Regions from separate parts of the Bradyrhizobium sp. 956_D2_N1_4 genome, predicted to be linked through region 2. Evidence: riboswitches for the same ligand, from Rfam matches in the RefSeq annotation. Region 2 holds a riboswitch; the other holds the start of a gene.
What was found. A riboswitch is a leader RNA that binds a small molecule or an ion and turns the genes downstream of it on or off. The one in region 2 is predicted to bind glycine.

Region 1: another riboswitch for glycine. It lies ahead of gcvT (glycine cleavage system aminomethyltransferase GcvT); the one in region 2 lies ahead of AB7535_RS20615 (D-amino acid dehydrogenase).

What each region holds. Positions count from the first base shown of each region.
Region 1 is NZ_CP197237.1:4,487,519-4,496,609, forward strand. It holds gene AB7535_RS21370 (TrmJ/YjtD family RNA methyltransferase) at 1-382, opposite strand, end outside; gene AB7535_RS21375 (NADP-dependent isocitrate dehydrogenase) at 720-1,931, shown strand; gene AB7535_RS21380 (DUF3455 domain-containing protein) at 2,030-2,536, shown strand; gene AB7535_RS21385 (cyclic nucleotide-gated ion channel) at 2,541-3,767, opposite strand; gene alaS (alanine--tRNA ligase) at 3,774-6,452, opposite strand; glycine riboswitch at 6,686-6,774, shown strand; gene gcvT (glycine cleavage system aminomethyltransferase GcvT) at 6,937-8,085, shown strand; gene gcvH (glycine cleavage system protein GcvH) at 8,096-8,464, shown strand; gene gcvP (aminomethyl-transferring glycine dehydrogenase) at 8,645-9,091, shown strand, end outside.
Region 2 is NZ_CP197237.1:4,333,047-4,342,137, forward strand. It holds gene AB7535_RS20595 (multidrug effflux MFS transporter) at 1-1,020, shown strand, start outside; gene AB7535_RS20600 (glycosyltransferase family 39 protein) at 1,224-2,819, opposite strand; gene AB7535_RS20605 (ABC transporter substrate-binding protein) at 3,033-4,643, opposite strand; gene AB7535_RS20610 (M20/M25/M40 family metallo-hydrolase) at 4,911-6,041, shown strand; glycine riboswitch at 6,136-6,239, shown strand; glycine riboswitch at 6,243-6,357, shown strand; gene AB7535_RS20615 (D-amino acid dehydrogenase) at 6,425-7,726, shown strand; gene AB7535_RS20620 (ABC transporter permease) at 7,908-8,849, shown strand; gene AB7535_RS20625 (ABC transporter permease) at 8,870-9,091, shown strand, end outside.

The DNA of each region.
Region 1 (9,091 bases), 150 kb from region 2:
GGCCGAACAGGATGCCGGCCTTGCCCCCGGTCGCGACGTGACCCGAGATCTCGGCCGCGGCTGCCTCGGGCCCCACCACCGGCTTGGCCTGGTCATGGGGACGCGCGGTGGTGGCGAACAGCAGATCGAGGTCGGCGACCGCCTCGCCGACCGTGTCGAACAATTCGACCTTTTCCAGAATATAGTCGGCGCCGGCCGCGGCGCGCTGCGCGGCGATATTGGGCCAGCCGTCGCGAGGATTGACGATGCGCAATCGGCTGAGCGCAAAATTGCCCATGGCGCGCGCGGCCATGCCGATGTTTTCGCCAAGCTGCGGCTCGACCAGGATCACGATGGGACCGTCGAGGGAAAGGCCCGCCTTGCTCTTGTCAGTCCCCGACATCTCGCTTCGCTTTCACACTGGTTCTCAAGGCCTTGGCAAGGCGCTCTTCAGGAATTGATTCAAAGCCGGCCCAAGGGGCCGGCTGCCCGTTCGCCTGTCGTTTGCCTGTCCTGACGAAATTCTCAAGGGAAATAACGGGTTGGATTCGACTTTTGAATCTCTTCTGAAGCCTGAGGCTCGCCCCCGCGGCAGGGCCCGCCCCGCCCCCCATCTGGGCAAGCTGGATGAGCTAAAAGTGCATAATCCCTTGGCTTTCGCCCGCTGCAGTCCGGTGCTAAGAGGCGGCGGATATTCCCGTGGCGCGCCAAAGCGCCGTTCCTAAGAGGCTTCCCCGATCATGGCAAAAATCAAGGTGTCCAACCCCGTCGTCGAACTCGATGGCGACGAGATGACCCGGATCATCTGGCAGTACATCAAGGACAAGCTGATCAACCCGTACCTTGATGTCGAGCTGCTGTATTTCGACCTGGGCATGGAGTACCGCGACGAGACCAACGATCAGGTCACCATCGACGCCGCCGAAGCCATCAAGAAGGTCGGCGTCGGCGTCAAGTGCGCCACTATCACCCCGGACGAGGCCCGGGTGAAGGAGTTCAACCTCAAGCAGATGTGGAAGTCGCCGAACGGCACCATCCGCAACATCCTCGGCGGCGTGATCTTCCGCGAGCCGATCATCTGCAAGAATGTGCCGCGCCTGGTTCCCGGCTGGACCAAGCCGATCATCATCGGCCGCCACGCCTATGGCGACCAGTATCGCGCCACCGACATCAAGTTCCCCGGCAAGGGCACGCTGACGATGAAGTTCGTCGGCGAGGACGGCACCGTCATCGAGAAGGAAGTGTTCAAGACCCCGGGGTCCGGCGTCGCGATGCAGATGTACAATCTCGACGACTCCATCATCGACTTCGCACGCGCCTCGCTGAACTACGGCCTGCTGCGCAACTACCCGGTCTACCTCTCGACCAAGAACACCATCCTCAAGGTCTATGACGGCCGCTTCAAGGATATCTTCCAGGACATCTACGACCGCGAGTTCAAAAAGGAATTCGAGGCCAAGGGCCTGACCTACGAGCACCGCCTGATCGACGACATGGTGGCTTCGGCCCTGAAGTGGTCCGGCGGCTATGTCTGGGCCTGTAAGAACTACGACGGCGACGTGCAGTCCGATACGGTCGCGCAGGGCTACGGCTCGCTCGGCCTGATGACCTCGGTGCTGCTCACCCCCGACGGCAAGACCGTGGAAGCCGAAGCCGCTCACGGCACGGTGACCCGCCATTACCGCGAGCACCAGAAGGGCAAGGAGACCTCGACCAACTCGATCGCGTCGATTTTCGCCTGGACCCGCGGCCTGTCGCATCGCGCCAAGCTCGACAACAATGCCGAGCTTGCCAAGTTCGCGAGCACGTTGGAGAAGGTCTGCGTCGACACCGTCGAGGAAGGCTACATGACCAAGGACCTCGCGCTCCTGGTCGGCGCCGACCAGCGCTGGCTCTCGACCACCGGCTTCCTCGACAAGGTCGCAGAGAACCTCACGAAAGCGTTGGCGTAAGCCCGCGCATTATTTTTGCCTGATCGGGGTTAGACATCATTATGGGCCGCGCTTGGGCGCGGCCCATTCATTTTGACACCGTTGCGCGGAGGCCACCCATGTCCATCGTCAAGTTCGCTGTCCCCTGCCTGATGCTGCTGGCCGCCCTGGCCGGGCCGGCCGCCGCCGCGGAGCCGCTCCCCGACGCCATCGCCGCCCCCGGCGAGACCGTCGTGCTCAGCGTCCATGCCGAAGGCGCGCAGGTCTATGACTGCAAGGCAGCCGCCGACGGCAAGCTTGCCTGGGCCTTCCGCGAGCCGGTGGCGACGCTGCTCGCCGAGGGCAAGACCGTCGGCCGCCACTATGCCGGCCCGAACTGGGAACTCGCCGACGGCAGCGCCGTGGCCGGCAAGGCCATCGGCAACGCGCCGGGCGCAACCGCCGCCGATATCCCCTGGCTCAAGCTGGAGGTCGCCTCCCGCCGCGGCAGCGGCGTGCTGACGCCCGTCACCACCGTCCAGCGCATCAACACCCACGGCGGCAAGCTCGAGGGTTCTTGCGACAAGGCCGGCGAATTCAAAAGCGCGCCCTACTCGGCCGACTACATTTTCCTGAAGAAGGGCTGACCGCTTAGGAGGCGGTGTCGTCGCGCTCCGCCTGCGCCAATTCTGCCGCCGCAAGATCGCCGGTCTCCTCGAGCCGTGCCTTCGCGGTCTGGTGGACGTGGGCGGCGAGCGTCGGCATGCGCTCGATCAGCGCGTGAAAATCCTGGGCGTCGAGCACGAGCAGCCGCGTCTTGCGCGTCGCCGTCACCGTACCGCTGCGTTTGGTCTTGTGCAGCAGCGCGATCTCGCCAAAGAACGTGCCGTCGGCGAGCCGCACCTGCTGGCTCGGCAGCGTGATCTCGACCTCGCCGGCAGTGATGAAATACATCGACGAGGCGGTATCGCCACGGCGCACCAATATCTCGCCCTGCTCGATGGTGCGGGCGCGGAGCAGCCGCATGATGTCGGCGATCTCCGCGGCCGAAAGATGCGAGAACAACGGCACCCGCGCCAGCATGCCCCAGGTCACCACGAAGTCGCGCCGCCTCACCTCCTCGGCAAAGGCGGTCGAGATGATCGCGACCGGCAGCGCGATCATGGCAAAACCTGAGATGATCGCAAACACCGAGACGAATTTGCCGAGCGGCGTCACCGGCACGACGTCGCCATAGCCGACGGTGCCGAGCGTCACGATTGCCCACCACATCGCGTCCGGAATGGTGCCGAGCTTGCTGGGCTGCACATCACGCTCGATGGCGTAGAGCAGCGAGGCGAAGGTCAGTACCACGCCGATCAGGATGACGATGCAGCCGATCAGCGCACGCCGCTCGGCATGGATGGCCGCGAGCAGCGAGCGCATCGCCGGCGAATAACGGATCAGCTTGAAGAACGGCAGCACGCCGAGCCCAGCCAGCGTCGCGTGCCGGCCGGTGGCCAGCACGATCGCGGCCGGCAGGAACGCCATGAGGTCGATGATACCGAGCGCGGAGAAGGCATAAGAGAGCCGGTCGGACAGCGCGGAGCCGTTGCGCTGGGTGTGCCCCGCCACGGTCCACAGCCGCGCCAGATATTCGAGCGCGAACACGATGACGGCGAGGACGGCGACCGCGCTGAACAGCGTGTCGAACCGCGCGTCGAGCTCCGGCACCGAGGCGAGGATCATCGCGACCACGTCGAGCACGATGACGCTGATGATCACCTGGATGAAGCGCGACCCGATCGAGTAGGCGAGCGGATCGTGCTCCAGCAATTCGTACAGGCGATCCCTTAGGTTGGGATCGGCCGAGCCACGTCCTCGCGGAACGAGGCGCATGGCCGTTTACGCGCCTGCCATCGCTTTTTCGATCGCCGCGAGCGCCTCGGGCGCCTTGGCGCCATCGGGACCGCCAGCCTGCGCCATGTCGGGCCGGCCGCCGCCGCCCTTGCCGCCGAGCGCCTCGGAGGCGACGCGCACCAGGTTCACGGCATTGAAGCGCGCGGTGAGATCGGCGGTGACGCCGACCACGATCCCGGCCTTGCCGTCCTCGGTGACGCCGACGATGGCGACCACGCCGGAGCCGATCTGCTTCTTGCCGTCGTCCGCAAGGCTCTTGAGATCCTTCATCTCGATGCCCTCGACCGCGCGCGCCATCAGCTTGACGTCGCCGACCTCGCGCACGCCTGCGGCTGCGCCGTTCCCGACGGATGTACCGCCGCCCATCGCGAGCTTCTTGCGGGCGTCGGAGAGCTCGCGCTCGAGCTTCTTGCGCTCCTCCATCAGGGCTGTGATGCGCGCCGGGACGTCGTCGATCGAGGTGCGCAGCTCGTTGGCCGCGGTCTTCGCCAGCGCCATGGTCTCGTTGGCGTGCCTGCGCGCGTAGTTGCCGGTCAGCGCCTCGATGCGGCGCACGCCGGAGGCGACCGCGCTCTCGCCGGTCAGCGTGATCAGGCCGATGTCGCCGGTGCGCTTCACATGGGTGCCGCCGCAGAGCTCGACGGACCAGCCGAGCGCGTTGGTGCCGCGCTCCCGCGCGGTCCGGCCCATCGAGACGACGCGGACCTCGTCGCCATACTTTTCGCCGAACAGCGCGCGCGCGCCGGCCTCGCGCGCTTCATCGACTCCCATCACGCGTGTCGTGACTTCGTCGTTCTCCAGCACCACGTCGTTGGCGATGTCCTCGACGCGGGCAAGCTCTTCCGCCGTGATCGGCTTCGGATGCACGAAGTCGAAACGCAAACGATCCGGCGCGACCATCGAGCCGCGCTGGGCGATGTGGTCGCCGAGCACCTGGCGCAGCGCCTCGTGGATGAGATGCGTTGCCGAATGGTGCGCGCGGATCGAGGAACGCCTGCCGTGATCGACCTCGAGCTGCAGCGCGGTGCCGAGCTTCAGCTCGCCGCTCTCCACGGTGCCGACGTGAACGAAGAGATCGCCGAGCTTCTTCTGCGTGTCGGTGACGCGGAACTTGATGCCGCCCTCGCCGCTGAGCACGCCGGTGTCGCCGACCTGACCGCCTGATTCCGCGTAGAACGGCGTCTGGTTGAGCACGATCGCGCCGGTCTCGCCGGCCTTGAGGCTCGCGGTTTCCTGGCCGTCCTTCACCAGCGCGGAGACCACGCCTTCGGCACTCTCGGTCTCATAGCCGAGGAATTCGGTGGCCCCGAGCTTCTCGCGCAGCGGGAACCAGATCGCTTCGGAAGCCGCCTCGCCCGAACCCTTCCAGGACTCGCGCGCCTTGGCCTTCTGGCGCTCCATCGCGTCGGTGAAGGAGGCCTGGTCGACGCCGATGCCGCGCGATTTCAGTGCGTCCTGGGTCAGGTCGAGCGGGAAACCGTAGGTGTCGTACAGCGTGAAGGCGACGTCGCCGTCAAACATGTCGCCCTTCTTCAGGGACGCGCTCTTCTCGTCGAGGATGGCAAGGCCGCGCACCAGCGTCTTGCGGAAGCGGGTCTCTTCCAGCCGCAGCGTTTCCTCGATCAGATTCTCCGCGCGCATCAGGTCGGGATAGGCCTGGCCCATCTCGCGGACCAGCGCCCAGACCAGGCGATGCATCAGCGGCTCTTTGGCACCCAGCAGCTGCGCATGGCGCATCGCGCGGCGCATGATCCGGCGCAGCACATAGCCGCGGCCCTCGTTGGAGGGCAGCACGCCATCCGCGACCAGGAAGGCCGAGGAACGCAAATGGTCGGCAATGACGCGGAACGAGGCCACGGTCTGCTCGTTCGGCCCGGCGCCGAGCGCCGACGACGTCGCATCGATCAGATGGCGGAACAGATCGGTCTCGAACACGCTGTCGACGCCCTGCATGATGCTGGCCATGCGCTCCAGCCCCATGCCGGTGTCGATCGAGGGACGCGGCAGATCCACGCGCTCCTCCTTCGTCACCTGCTCGTATTGCATGAACACGAGATTCCAGAATTCGAGGAAGCGATCGCCATCCTCTTCCGGCGAGCCCGGAGGTCCGCCCCAGATGTGGTCGCCGCGGTCGATGAAGATCTCCGAGCACGGGCCGCACGGCCCGGTGTCGCCCATCGCCCAGAAATTGTCCGAGGTCGGGATGCGGATGATGCGGTCGTCGGAGAAGCCCGCGATCTTCTTCCACAGCCCGGCCGCCTCGTCGTCGGTGTGGTAGACGGTGACGAGCAGCTTGTCCTTCTTGAGCCCGAACTCCCGCGTGATCAGGGTCCAGGCCAGCTCGATCGCGCGCTCCTTGAAATAGTCGCCGAACGAGAAATTGCCGAGCATCTCGAAGAAGGTGAGATGGCGCGCGGTGTAGCCGACATTGTCGAGGTCGTTGTGCTTGCCGCCGGCGCGCACGCATTTCTGCGACGTGGTGGCGCGCTGATAGGGCCGCTTCTCGACGCCGGTGAAGACGTTCTTGAACTGCACCATGCCGGCATTGGTGAACATCAGCGTGGGATCGTTGCGCGGCACCAATGGCGAGGACGACACGATCTCGTGGCCGTTCTCGGCAAAGAAGTTCAGAAAGGTCGACCTGATCTCGTTGACGCCGCTCATGTTCATCCAATCGGGTGTGCTTGGACCCGCGATACGCCATCCAAACCGGGCATTTGGGCTGATATCTGCGGGTCAAAGCGCTTTTAGACAAGGCCAGCTGCGCTGTCCAGAAACTGTGCAAGGAGATCAGTGAGTTGCCGCAGGCGCGCAATCCCGTTTGCAATCCCGTTGAAAGCCGCCAGGTGCGCGTTGACAGGCTTGGCCGGCCTGTGGTCTGTACCCATCTGTATCGTACGGCCACGTCGGGAGAGACCGGCTTTGGTGCCGGCGCCGAAGGAGCAACCGCCCCGGAAACTCTCAGGCAAAAGGACCGCGTGGCTTTGACGACATCTGGAAAGAGGCGCCGACGGGCAAATACCTTTTCATAAGGGTTGGCCCGGACTGCGTCCGCCGACGGGATAATACTCTCAGGCACAGCGACAGATGGGGCTTCGACTGGTGTCCATCGGGGAATCGTCCCCGGGGAACCGCCGAGGGCCCCGTAATGCTTGCGCGCCACGACCAAGATTCCCTCAAACGTACGCCCCTTCACGGGCTTCATGTCTCCCTCGGCGGCAAGATGGTGCCGTTCGCGGGCTATGACATGCCCGTTCAGTACCCCGCGGGCGTCCTGAAAGAGCACCTCCATACCCGTTCCTCCGCCGGCCTGTTCGACGTCTCCCATATGGGCCAGCTCGCGCTCCGGCCGAAGTCGGGCAAGGTCGAGGACGCCGCCCGCGCGCTGGAACGGCTGGTGCCGCAGGATATCGTGGCGATCGCCCCGGGACGGCAGCGCTATGCCCAGTTCACCAATCCGGACGGCGGCATTCTCGACGATCTGATGGTCGCCAATTTCGGCGATCACCTGTTCCTGGTCGTCAACGCCGCCTGCAAGGAAGCGGACGAGGCGCATCTGCGCGCGCATCTCTCGGACGACTGCATCATCGATTCGCTTCAAGACCGCGCCCTGATCGCGCTGCAGGGCCCGAAGGCGGAAGCGGTGCTGGCGAAATTGTGTGCAGAGGCGCCCGCCATGAAGTTCATGGATGCCGGCCCGCACAAGGTCGCCGGCCTCGACTGCTTCGTCTCGCGCTCCGGCTACACCGGCGAGGACGGGTTCGAGATTTCGGTCCCCGCGGCCGATGCCGAGCGCCTCGCCAAAACGCTGCTGGACAATCCCGATGTGATGCCGATCGGCTTAGGGGCCCGCGACAGCCTGCGGCTGGAAGCCGGGCTCTGCCTCTACGGCCACGACATCGACACCGCCACCACGCCGGTCGAGGCCGCGCTGGAATGGTCGGTGCAGAAGAGTCGCCGCAGCGGCGGCGCGCGCACCGGCGGCTTTCCCGGCACTGATGCGATCCTCGCTCATTTCGATAACGGCGCAAGCCGCCGCCGCGTCGGCCTGCGTACGGAAGGCCGCGCGCCGGTGCGCGAGGGCGCGCTGCTGTTTGCGGATGACGCCGGCGGCGAGCCGATCGGAAAGGTCACCTCGGGCGGCTTCGGCCCGAGCCTGAATGCGCCGGTCGCGATGGGCTACGTGCCCACGGCATCGAGCGCGCTCGATACAAAACTGTTCGCCGAGGTGCGCGGCCAGCGGCTGCCGCTCACGGTCGCCGCCATGCCTTTCGTGAAAAACACCTACAAACGCTGAGGACAAGACAATGACCACGACGCTGTACACCTCCGACCACGAATGGCTGGCCATCGACGGCGACGTCGCCACCGTCGGCATCACCGACTACGCGCAGTCCCAGCTCGGCGACGTCGTGTTCGTCGAGCTGCCCAAAGCCGGCCGTGCGCTGAAGAAGGCCGAAGCCGCCGCCGTCGTGGAGTCGGTGAAGGCCGCCTCCGACGTCTACGCGCCTGTTACGGGCGAAGTGCTCGAGACCAACGACGCGCTCGCCGCCGAGCCGGCGCTGGTGAACTCGGACGCGCAAGGCAAGGCGTGGTTCTTCAAGATCAGAATTGCCGACAAGAGCGAGCTCGGCGGCCTCATGGATGAGGCCGCCTACAAGGCACATACGGCGTGAGATGAAGCGAACTCTGACCTCATATTCGGTGTCATCACCCGCCTTGTGCGCACTGCGCACTGGGGCGGGTGATCCAGTACGCCGCGGCTTCTCGGCTCAAGCCGTGACGCCTGCGTTTACTGGATGCCCCGCCTTCGCGGGGCATGACGGCGACAGCGAAATCTAAAGCGAGGACCCATGATGACCGCGCACCGCAAATCCAATGGCGACACCGCCGCCACCTTCGTTCGCCGCCACATCGGCCCGTCGGCGCGCGACGTCACCGCAATGCTGGAGGCCGTCGGCGCCAAGAGCGTGGACGCCCTGATGGCGGAGACGCTGCCGGCCTCGATCCGGCAGACCGCCCCGCTCGACCTCGGCAAGCCCTTGAGCGAGACCGAGGCGATCGCGCACATGGCCGAGCTCGCGCGAGAGAACCAGGTCTTCACCTCGCTGATCGGCCAGGGCTATTCCGGCACGGTTTTGCCCGCGGTGATCCAGCGCAACATTTTGGAGAACCCGGCCTGGTACACGGCCTACACGCCCTACCAGCCCGAGATCAGCCAGGGCCGGCTGGAGGCGCTGCTCAACTTCCAGACCATGATCTGCGACCTCACCGGGCTCGACGTCGCCAACGCCTCGCTGCTC
Region 2 (9,091 bases):
GGCCCGTTGTCGGACCGCTTCGGGCGCCGCCCGGTGCTGCTCGGCGGCATGGCGGTCTATGCGGTGGCAAGCGTGCTGGCGGTCGCCGCGCCCTCGTTCGAGACGCTGCTGCTGGCGCGCGCGCTGCAAGGGCTCGGCACGTCGGCGACGCGCGTGATCGCGACCTCGATCGTGCGCGACTGTTATGTCGGCCGCCGGATGGCGAGCGTGATGTCGCTCGCCATGATGGTGTTCATCGCGGTGCCGGTGATTGCGCCCTCGTTCGGGCAGGCGGTGCTGCTGGTCACGCAATGGCGCGGCATCTTCGTCGTACTGATGCTCTACGGACTGCTCGCGCTCGCATGGAGCGTGCTGCGGCTGCCCGAAACCCTTCCCGAGTCCGAGCGCAGGTCGCTGGCGCCCGCAGACGTGCTCTCGGCGTTCCGGCAGACCGTGACCAACCGCCAGACCATCGGCTATGCGACGGCCGCCGGCAGCGTGATAGGCGCGCTCTTTGCCTATGTCTTCTCGGCGCAGCAGGTCTTCACCGGCGTCTATCATCTCGGCCATTATTTCCCGATTGCCTTCGCCGCGATCGCGGCCGGCACCGCGATCGCCGGCTTCCTCAATGCGAAGCTGGTCGGACGGCTCGGCATGCGCGTGATCTCGCACGGCGCGCTGACGCTCTACACCGCGGTTGCGGGCGTGATGCTGCTGACGGAAACTCTCGGCATGCTGCCGCTCTCGTTGTTCATGGTGCTGTCCGCCCTGATGATGTTCTCATTCGGCATGATGGTCGCGAACTTCACCGCACTCGCCATGGAGCCGCAGGGCCACATCGCGGGCACCGCCTCCTCGCTCTACGGCTCGATCACGACGCTGATCGGCATCGTCGTCGGCATGGCGATCGGCCAGAGTTTCGACGGCACGCTGCTGCCGTTCTCGGTCGGCTTCTTCCTGTCGACGCTGGCGGCGCTTGCGATCGTGCTGGTGGTGGAAAAGGGACGGCTGTTCAAGCCGCATCATCGTCCCATCGCATGAGGAACTTCCCGGCCGCGTCGATGTTGTACTGCAGCAATTCGAAAGGCCGCCTCATGGAACCGGAACATCGCGAAGACAACACCACCCCGGATCGGGCGGAAACGGAGCGCCCGACGCCGGGCGCCGACCGAACTGCGTTCACTCCCCCCTTCGCGAGCGAAGGCCTCGAGCGAATCCGCGACAGCCACTGCTGAGCGCAAAGCCTAGTCCGTCGGGCGCCTGCTGGCGCTGAAGTCCTGCGCGGCGCTCTCGGGCGTCGCGCTGCTCGTTCGCGGCGGCACGATCAGCACGACCACGTCCCGCGTCAGGCCGGGCTTGCCCCATAGCGTCGCCTGCACGGTGAACTGGCGCCTGACGAAATGCTCGGCGCGCGCGGACACGGACTCCATCCACCTGCCGCAATAGTCCTGGCCGCTGAAACAGAGCGCGGCCCAGCCGCGATCCAGTGTCGTCTTTCGCGGCATGCCCCACATGTACTGAAACTCGAACGGCCGCGCGTAATACGGATGGTCCGGACTGTAGAACGCGGTCGCAAAGGCCAGTGAATCGTCGCCACTGACGGCGCTGAGCGGCTCCCCGGTCAGCTCGTGCCATTCCCGGGTGAGCTCGTTGGCTACCTGCGCGTAGAAATTCCGGCCCTCTTCGTAGCCGTGATTGTTGCGATAGACGGCGTGAATCGGGGCGGCGACGAAGACAGCGGCGAGCCCAACGATTGCGGTGATGACCGTGACATTGACGGTGTAGAATCTTTCGATCGGGTAGCGCGTGCCGCAAACGATCAGCACGACGAACAGGAACAGCCCTTGCAGCGCCCATAGCGACGGCAGATCGGTGCCCATCGCCAGCGACGTCAGGACCGGCAGCACGATCGTGCCGATCGCAACGTAAAAAAGAAGCCGCAGGCCGGAACTCATCGCGGCGAAGTCGGCCGCAAATTGTTTCAGCCGTGTGCCGGCGATGATCACCCAGAAGACGGCCGATACGCTGATGGCCGCCACGAGTCCGAGCAGGAAGTTCTGCACCTCGCCGAGCGAGCTCACGAAGTTGCCGTTGGCGTGCGCCATCGCGTAGGTGAAGGCCGACGCGCTGGTCATCGCGAGCCAGTAGATGTGCGGCGACAACACCGCGAGTCCGACCACGACCGATATCCACGGCGAAGCGGACGTGAAATAGGCGCGGCGCGCGGGATGAGCCAGCGCGGCAAATGCAAAGCTCGCCACGAGGAAGACCGAATAATATTTGCCGACCATCGCCAGCGCCGTGGTGCATCCTACCGCGACCGCCCAGGCCGCGCTGCGGGTCTCGAACGCGCGCAGAAAACACCAGGTCGCGAGCGGCCAGAGCGCAAGCAGCACCGCATTGGCGTTGAAGCGCTGGGCGTGGAACTGATAGGCTGGCGTCAGCATCAGGAGCAGCAGCACCAGGATGCGTTTGTGCCCGGTCACGAACTGCCGTGCGATCCGGTCGACGAAAAACAGGGCGAGCCCGGCATTGGCCATCGCCATCAATTGCAGCGACCAGTTGCTGAGCGGGAAAACGGAGGTCCACACCGCCGTAACCCAGCCCATCAGCGGCGGATGCTTGTGGTAGCCCCACGCGAAACGGCGCCCGAGCGTCCAGGCCTCGAGGGTATCAGGGTGCAGGCCGCTGCCGGCATAGGCGACGACCAGATAGATCGTCCAGAGCGCGACAAAGCAAACAATGAGAAGCGGAACGGCCCAACCCGCCTCGACGCCGTCGAGCCAGCGCAGGAAAGGCCGCCGCCATCGCGCCGGCGCGCGATCGGACCGCTCGGCCATCGCCCGAAATGAAAAATCAATCGACACGGGACTCAAATGCAGGAAGGAAGTGATGTGCGAACCGCGCACATCTATTTCAAGTCAGAAACAAATAGCAATGATTGGACACTGGAAGAGTTAAAAGCTGACGCGAGGCTGACAAACGAAAACGGCGCCGCTGATGACAGCGACGCCGCGTAACGCTCGGGGAAGGCGCGCTGGCGCGCCCTCGCCTTACTCGGTCTTGTCGATGTTCCAGAACACCGGCGTCGCCGGGCCGTCGAGCACGCCGGTGAGCGACTTCCGCCACGCGCTCGGCGCCAGATACTGGCCGAGCGGCACGTAGATCACCTGGTCATAGGCTTCCTTCTGGATCTCGGTCGCGATCTTCTTCTGATCGTCGAGCGAGGCGGCGCGGACGAAGTCGTCCTTGAGCTTCTCGATCTTGGCGTTCTCCGCCCAGCCGAACCAGCCCTTCTTGCCCTGGCCGCCGATCGACAGATTGGCGATCGGGTTGGACACGTCGGCGCTGACCCAGTTGGTGAAGAACATGTTCCAGCCGCCCTCCTTCGGAGGCTTCTGGCTGGCGCGCCGGCTGACCACCGTCTGCCAGTCGGTCGCCTGCGCGTCGACCTTGAAGCCGGCCTCGCGGAGCAACTGCACCGCGACCGTCGGCTGCGCCTTCAGCGTCACGACGTCGCCGGGCACCATGACCACGACGGGCGTGCCGTCATAGCCGGACTCGGCGAGCGCCTTCTTGGCTTCCGCCATGCCGTTGCCCTTGACCAGCGATTCCGAGCCGACGTCGGTCGCGAACGGCGTATCGCAGATGAAGAACGCACCGCAGATCTTGTAGTATTTGGGATTGCCGACGAGCGCGTCGAGCACGTCCTTCTGGTTCATCGCCAGAAGTGCGGCACGGCGGATCTTCGGATTGTCGAAGGGCGGATAGAGGAAGTTCATGCGCCCAAGGGTCTGGTAGCCGAACTTGTTCAGCGTCTCGGTCTTGAGGTCGGCATTGCCTTCAAGGACGGGCAGCAGATCCCACGGCGGCACTTCCATGAAGTCGATGTCGCCCGATTGCAGCGCGTTCACTGCGGTCTGCGCATCCGGCATGGTGATCCATTCGACGCGATCGACCTTGACCAGCTTGCCTCCGGCAGTCCAGCTCGACGCCTCCTTGCGCGGCACGTAGTCGGTGTTCTTGACGTAGACCGCCTTCACGCCGGGCTGGAATTCGCCCTGCACGAACTTGAACGGGCCGGAGCCGATCTGCTCGGGGATCTGCTTGTCCGGCGGCGTTTCGGCGAGACGCTTCGGCATCATGAAGGCGACGCGCGAGGACGGCTTGCCGATGGATTCGAGCACGAGGCCGTAGGGCTCCTTCAGCTTCAGCGTGATCGTCTTGGGGTCGGTCGCCTCGATGCTCGCAGTAAACTGCATCATCTGCTGGCCCATGCCGTCGACCGCGGCCCAGCGCTTCAGCGAAGCGGCGCAGTCTTCCGCCGTCACCGGCGTACCGTCGTGCCACTTCAGGCCGTCGCGCAGCGTGAAGGTGTAGGTGAGCTTGTCGTCGGAGATCTTCCAGTCCGCCATCTGCGGCTGGATCTTGAAATTCGAGTCCGTCGCGATCAGCGTGTCGTAGACCATGTAGCCATGGTCACGCGTGATGTAGGCGGTGGTGAAAATCGGATCGATGATGCGCAGATCCGAATGCATCACCGCGGTGATGGTCTTGCTGGCGGCGGCAAGTACCGGCGAGGCCATCGCCGTCGAAAGCGCAACGACCGATAGCGCAAGTGTGGAGGCGAACGCGCGACGCCCCCGGCGCATCAAGCTCAACATAAAAGTTTCTCCTGACGTGAAACTGTTCAAAGGCAGGTTATTGGTTGAGCATTCGGTTCGTTCTTTAGGCGAACTAACCTCATGCGATGCCTTTGTCTTTCGAGACTTGCAGACAGTGTTGAGCGCGTCAATCCGGTTTCGCTGCAGCCCCAAGCGGCGCGCCCACGGGCTCCACAAAGACCGGTTTGGCTCTACAACGCTTTCCGCCAGTCCCGTCCGCGCCAATGCAATGCGCGTTCCATCTTTCGAAGCTTGAGAGACATTAAGATGAATCCAGCCAATCTTCCCTTCGATTCCGAGGCGATGCTCGAGGGCCTGCGCACCTGGGTGGAATGCGAGAGCCCGACCTGGGACGCGAGTGCCGTCAACCGCATGCTCGATATCGCAGCGCGGGATATGGCGATCATGGGTGCGACGATCGAACGCATCGGCGGTCGACAGGGCTTCGGCGGCGTGATCCGCGCGCGCTTCCCGCATCCGAAACAGGGCGAGCCGGGCATCCTGATCGCCGGCCACATGGATACCGTCCACCCGGTCGGCACCATCGAGAAGCTGAAATGGCGGCGCGAGGGCAACAAGTGCTACGGCCCCGGCATCTACGACATGAAGGGCGGCAACTATCTCTCGCTGGAAGCGATCCGGCAGCTGGCACGCGCTTCCTTCACCACGCCGCTGCCGATCACCGTGCTGTTTACGCCCGACGAGGAAGTCGGCACGCCCTCGACGCGGGACATCATCGAGGCGGAGGCCGCGCGCAACAAATATGTGCTGGTGCCCGAACCGGGCCGCGCCGACAACGGTGTCACCACCGGACGTTACGCCATCGCGCGTTTCAATCTGGAAGCGACGGGCCGGCCGAGCCATGCCGGCGCGACATTGTCGGCCGGACGCTCGGCGATCCGCGAGATGGCGCGGCAGATCCTCGCCATCGACGCGATGACGACGGAGGACTGCACCTTCTCTGTCGGCGTCGTGCACGGCGGACAATGGGTCAATTGCGTTGCCACGACCGCCACCGGCGAGGCGCTGTCCATGGCCAAGCGCCAGGCCGATCTCGACCGCGGCGTCGAGCGGATGCTGGCGCTGTCGGGCACGACCAATGATGTCACGTTCAAGGTGACGCGCGGCGTCACGCGCCCCGTATGGGAGCCCGATGCCGGCACCATGGCGCTGTATGAAAAGGCGCGCGGCATCGCCAAGTCGCTCGGCACTGAGCTGCCGCATGCGAGCTCTGGCGGCGGCTCCGACGGCAACTTTACCGGCGCGATGGGCATCCCGACGCTCGACGGCCTCGGCGTGCGCGGCGGCAACGGCCACACGCTCGAGGAGTTCATCGAGGTCGAGAGCCTAGTTGAACGCGGGCGCCTGATGGCGGGCTTGCTGGCGACGCTCGACTGACGACGCAGCCTTCGCACTGCACAATGCGTTGGCAGTCGCGGTTTAAATTTAGCCTTGTCTAAAAATGAGGCGCATCGTACTGCTCGATTGTCCACGCGACGATGCGGGAGAGATCGCAACGAGAGTTCAGGCTTTCGTTGCGGCGCCGACGGAGCAACCGCCCCGGAAACTCTCAGGCAAAAGGACCGTATCGTCAGGACGATCTGGAGAGAGGCGGCACGGCCAATGTGGTCGTGACGTCCACCGAAGGGGATAGTCCGGAGCTGACCTCGCCGAGGTCCGCGCCGGATCAAGCTCTCAGGTAACCGTGACAGATGGGGCGCCGCCAACGGCCTTTGGCCGGCGGTTAGCCGACTCTAACTCACGGGAGCCCCGAACCTGCCATGACCCATATCGCCATCATCGGCGCCGGCATCACCGGCGTAACGACTGCCTATGCCCTGCTCGAACGCGGATACAAGGTGACGGTGCTCGACAAGCACCGCTACGCCGCGATGGAGACGTCCTTCGCCAATGGCGGACAGCTCTCCGCCAGCAATGCCGAGGTGTGGAACAGCACCGCCACGATCCTGAAAGGCCTGCGCTGGATGTTCCGGCGCGACGCGCCGCTGCTGATGAACCCGCGGCCGAACTGGCACAAATATTCGTGGATGAGCGAGTTCGTCGCCAATATCGGCAACTACCGCGCCAACACGATCCAGACCACGCGGCTCGCGATCGAAGCCCGCAAGCATCTGTTCGAGATCGCGGAGCGCGAAGGCATCGACTTCGATCTCGAACGCTGCGGCATCCTGCACATCTATCACGACAAGAAGGGTTTTGAATCCGGCCTGCAGGTCAATGCGCTGCTGAAGGAAGGCGGGCTCGATCGCCGCCCGGTAACGCCAGAGGAGATCCGCGCCATCGAGCCGACGCTGCGCAAGGACTATTTTGGCGGCTTCTACACGCCGTCGGATGCGACCGGCGATATCCACAAGTTCACGCGCGGACTTGCGGAAGCCTGCAAGCGGCGCGGCGCGACCTTTATCCACGAAGCCAACATCGATTCCATTGCCCAGGCAGGTGGCGGCTTTGTCATCGGCTGGGCTGATCTTTCGGCCAGTGATGCTGTCGCATCCGTGCGCGGCATGCTGAAGGCTGACGGCGTCGTGGTCTGCGCCGGTGTGGCCAGCCGCCACTTCGCCGCCCTCCTCGACGAGCGCGTCAACGTCTATCCGGTGAAGGGCTATTCGATCACCGTTCAGCTCGACACTGCCGCAAGCCGCAATGCGACGCCGACCGTGAGCCTGCTCGACGAAGCCGCAAAAATCGTCACCAGCCGGCTGGGCGCCGATCGTTTCCGCGTCGCAGGCACCGCCGAGTTCAACGACTTCAACCGCGACATCCGCGCCGACCGCGTGCAGCCGCTGGTCGACTGGGTGCGCAGCAACTTCCCCGGCGTCGAAACGTCCAAGGTCGTGCCCTGGGCCGGGCTGCGGCCGATGATGCCGAACATGATGCCAGTGGTGCGCGCAGGACGGATGCCAGGCCTTTTCTTCAACACCGGCCACGGCCATCTCGGCTGGACCTTGTCGGCCGCGACCGCGCAGATGATTGCCGGGACCATCGACGGCTGGCGCGGGCTCAACGCACCGCCGACCGCCCCCTCACTCAGGGTTGAGCGCGAGTTCCGTCATGCATCCTGAGTGGTCGATATCGGAGGCTCGGCGGCCCCTTGCGACCGCCCTGCCCTTGGCACACAATTTGCCCCGAAACGTCGGCTTCCACGGCCGGCTTTCCAGCCCGAGTGACAGGCGTGCATGATAGACAGAACCGATTCCACGGGGGCCTCCCGGCCCCACAAGTTCCGCAGCCGGAGATAGGTGCATGCTAGGTTATCTCATTCGCCGCGTTCTGGCCGCGGTGCCCGTGATGGGCGTCGTCGCACTGTTCGTCTTCCTGCTGCTGCGGCTGACGCCGGGCGATCCCGCCGCCATTCTCGCCGGCGATAACGCGACGCCGGAACGGCTGGAACGCATCCGCGACTCGCTCGGCCTCAACGAGCCGCTGATCGTGCAATTCATCACCTGGGTGAACAAGCTGCTGCACGGCGATCTCGGGACGTCGCTGATCTCCAACCTGCCAGTCATGAAGATGATCAGCCAGCGCGTCGAGCCGTCGATCTCGATCGCGCTCTCGACAATCATTCTGGCCGTCATCGTCGCCGTGCCCCTGGGCGTCATCGCGGCGTGGAAGCACGGCACCTGGATCGATCGTTTCGTGATGGGCCTCTCCGTGCTCGGCTTCTCCGTGCCGGTGTTCGTGGTCGGCTATCTCCTGATCGAGGTCTTCGCGATCGACCTTCGCTGGGTGCCGGTGCAGGGCTTCCGCAGCATCTTCAACGGCTTTGGACCGTTCTTCGAACGCATCATCCTGCCGACCTGCGCGCTCTCCTTCATCTACATCGCGCTGATCGCGCGCATGACGCGTGCGGCGATGCTCGACGTGCTTGGTGAGGACTACGTCCGCACCGCCCGCGCCAAGGGCATCAACGAGGTCGCAGTGATGATGCGCCATGCGCTGCGCAATGCCGCGGTGCCCGTTATCACCGTGATCGGCACCGGCTTTGCGCTGCTGATCTCCGGCGTCGTCGTCACCGAGAGCGTGTTCAACATCCCCGGCATCGGCCGCCTCACGGTGGACGCGGTGTTGGCGCGCGACTACCCAGTCATCCAGGCGATGATCCTGCTGACGTCGCTGATCTATGTCGTCGTCAATCTCCTGATCGACGTCGCCTACACGCTGCTCGATCCCCGGATCCGGTACTAGGGCTAAGGATAACAACAAAAATGTCCGTCGATAGCCTTCCCCAGTCGTCCATTCCGATCACGTCGCCGCTGCGGCCGCGTTTCGGATTCCTCACCTCGACGCCGATCATCGCGGCGGCCACGATCCTGCTCGCGTTGATCGTGCTGGTCTCGATCCTGGCGCCGCTGATCGCGCCGCACGATCCGGTCCAGCTTGCGCCCTCGCAGCGGCTGAAGCCGGCCTCGGCGCAGTTCCTGCTCGGC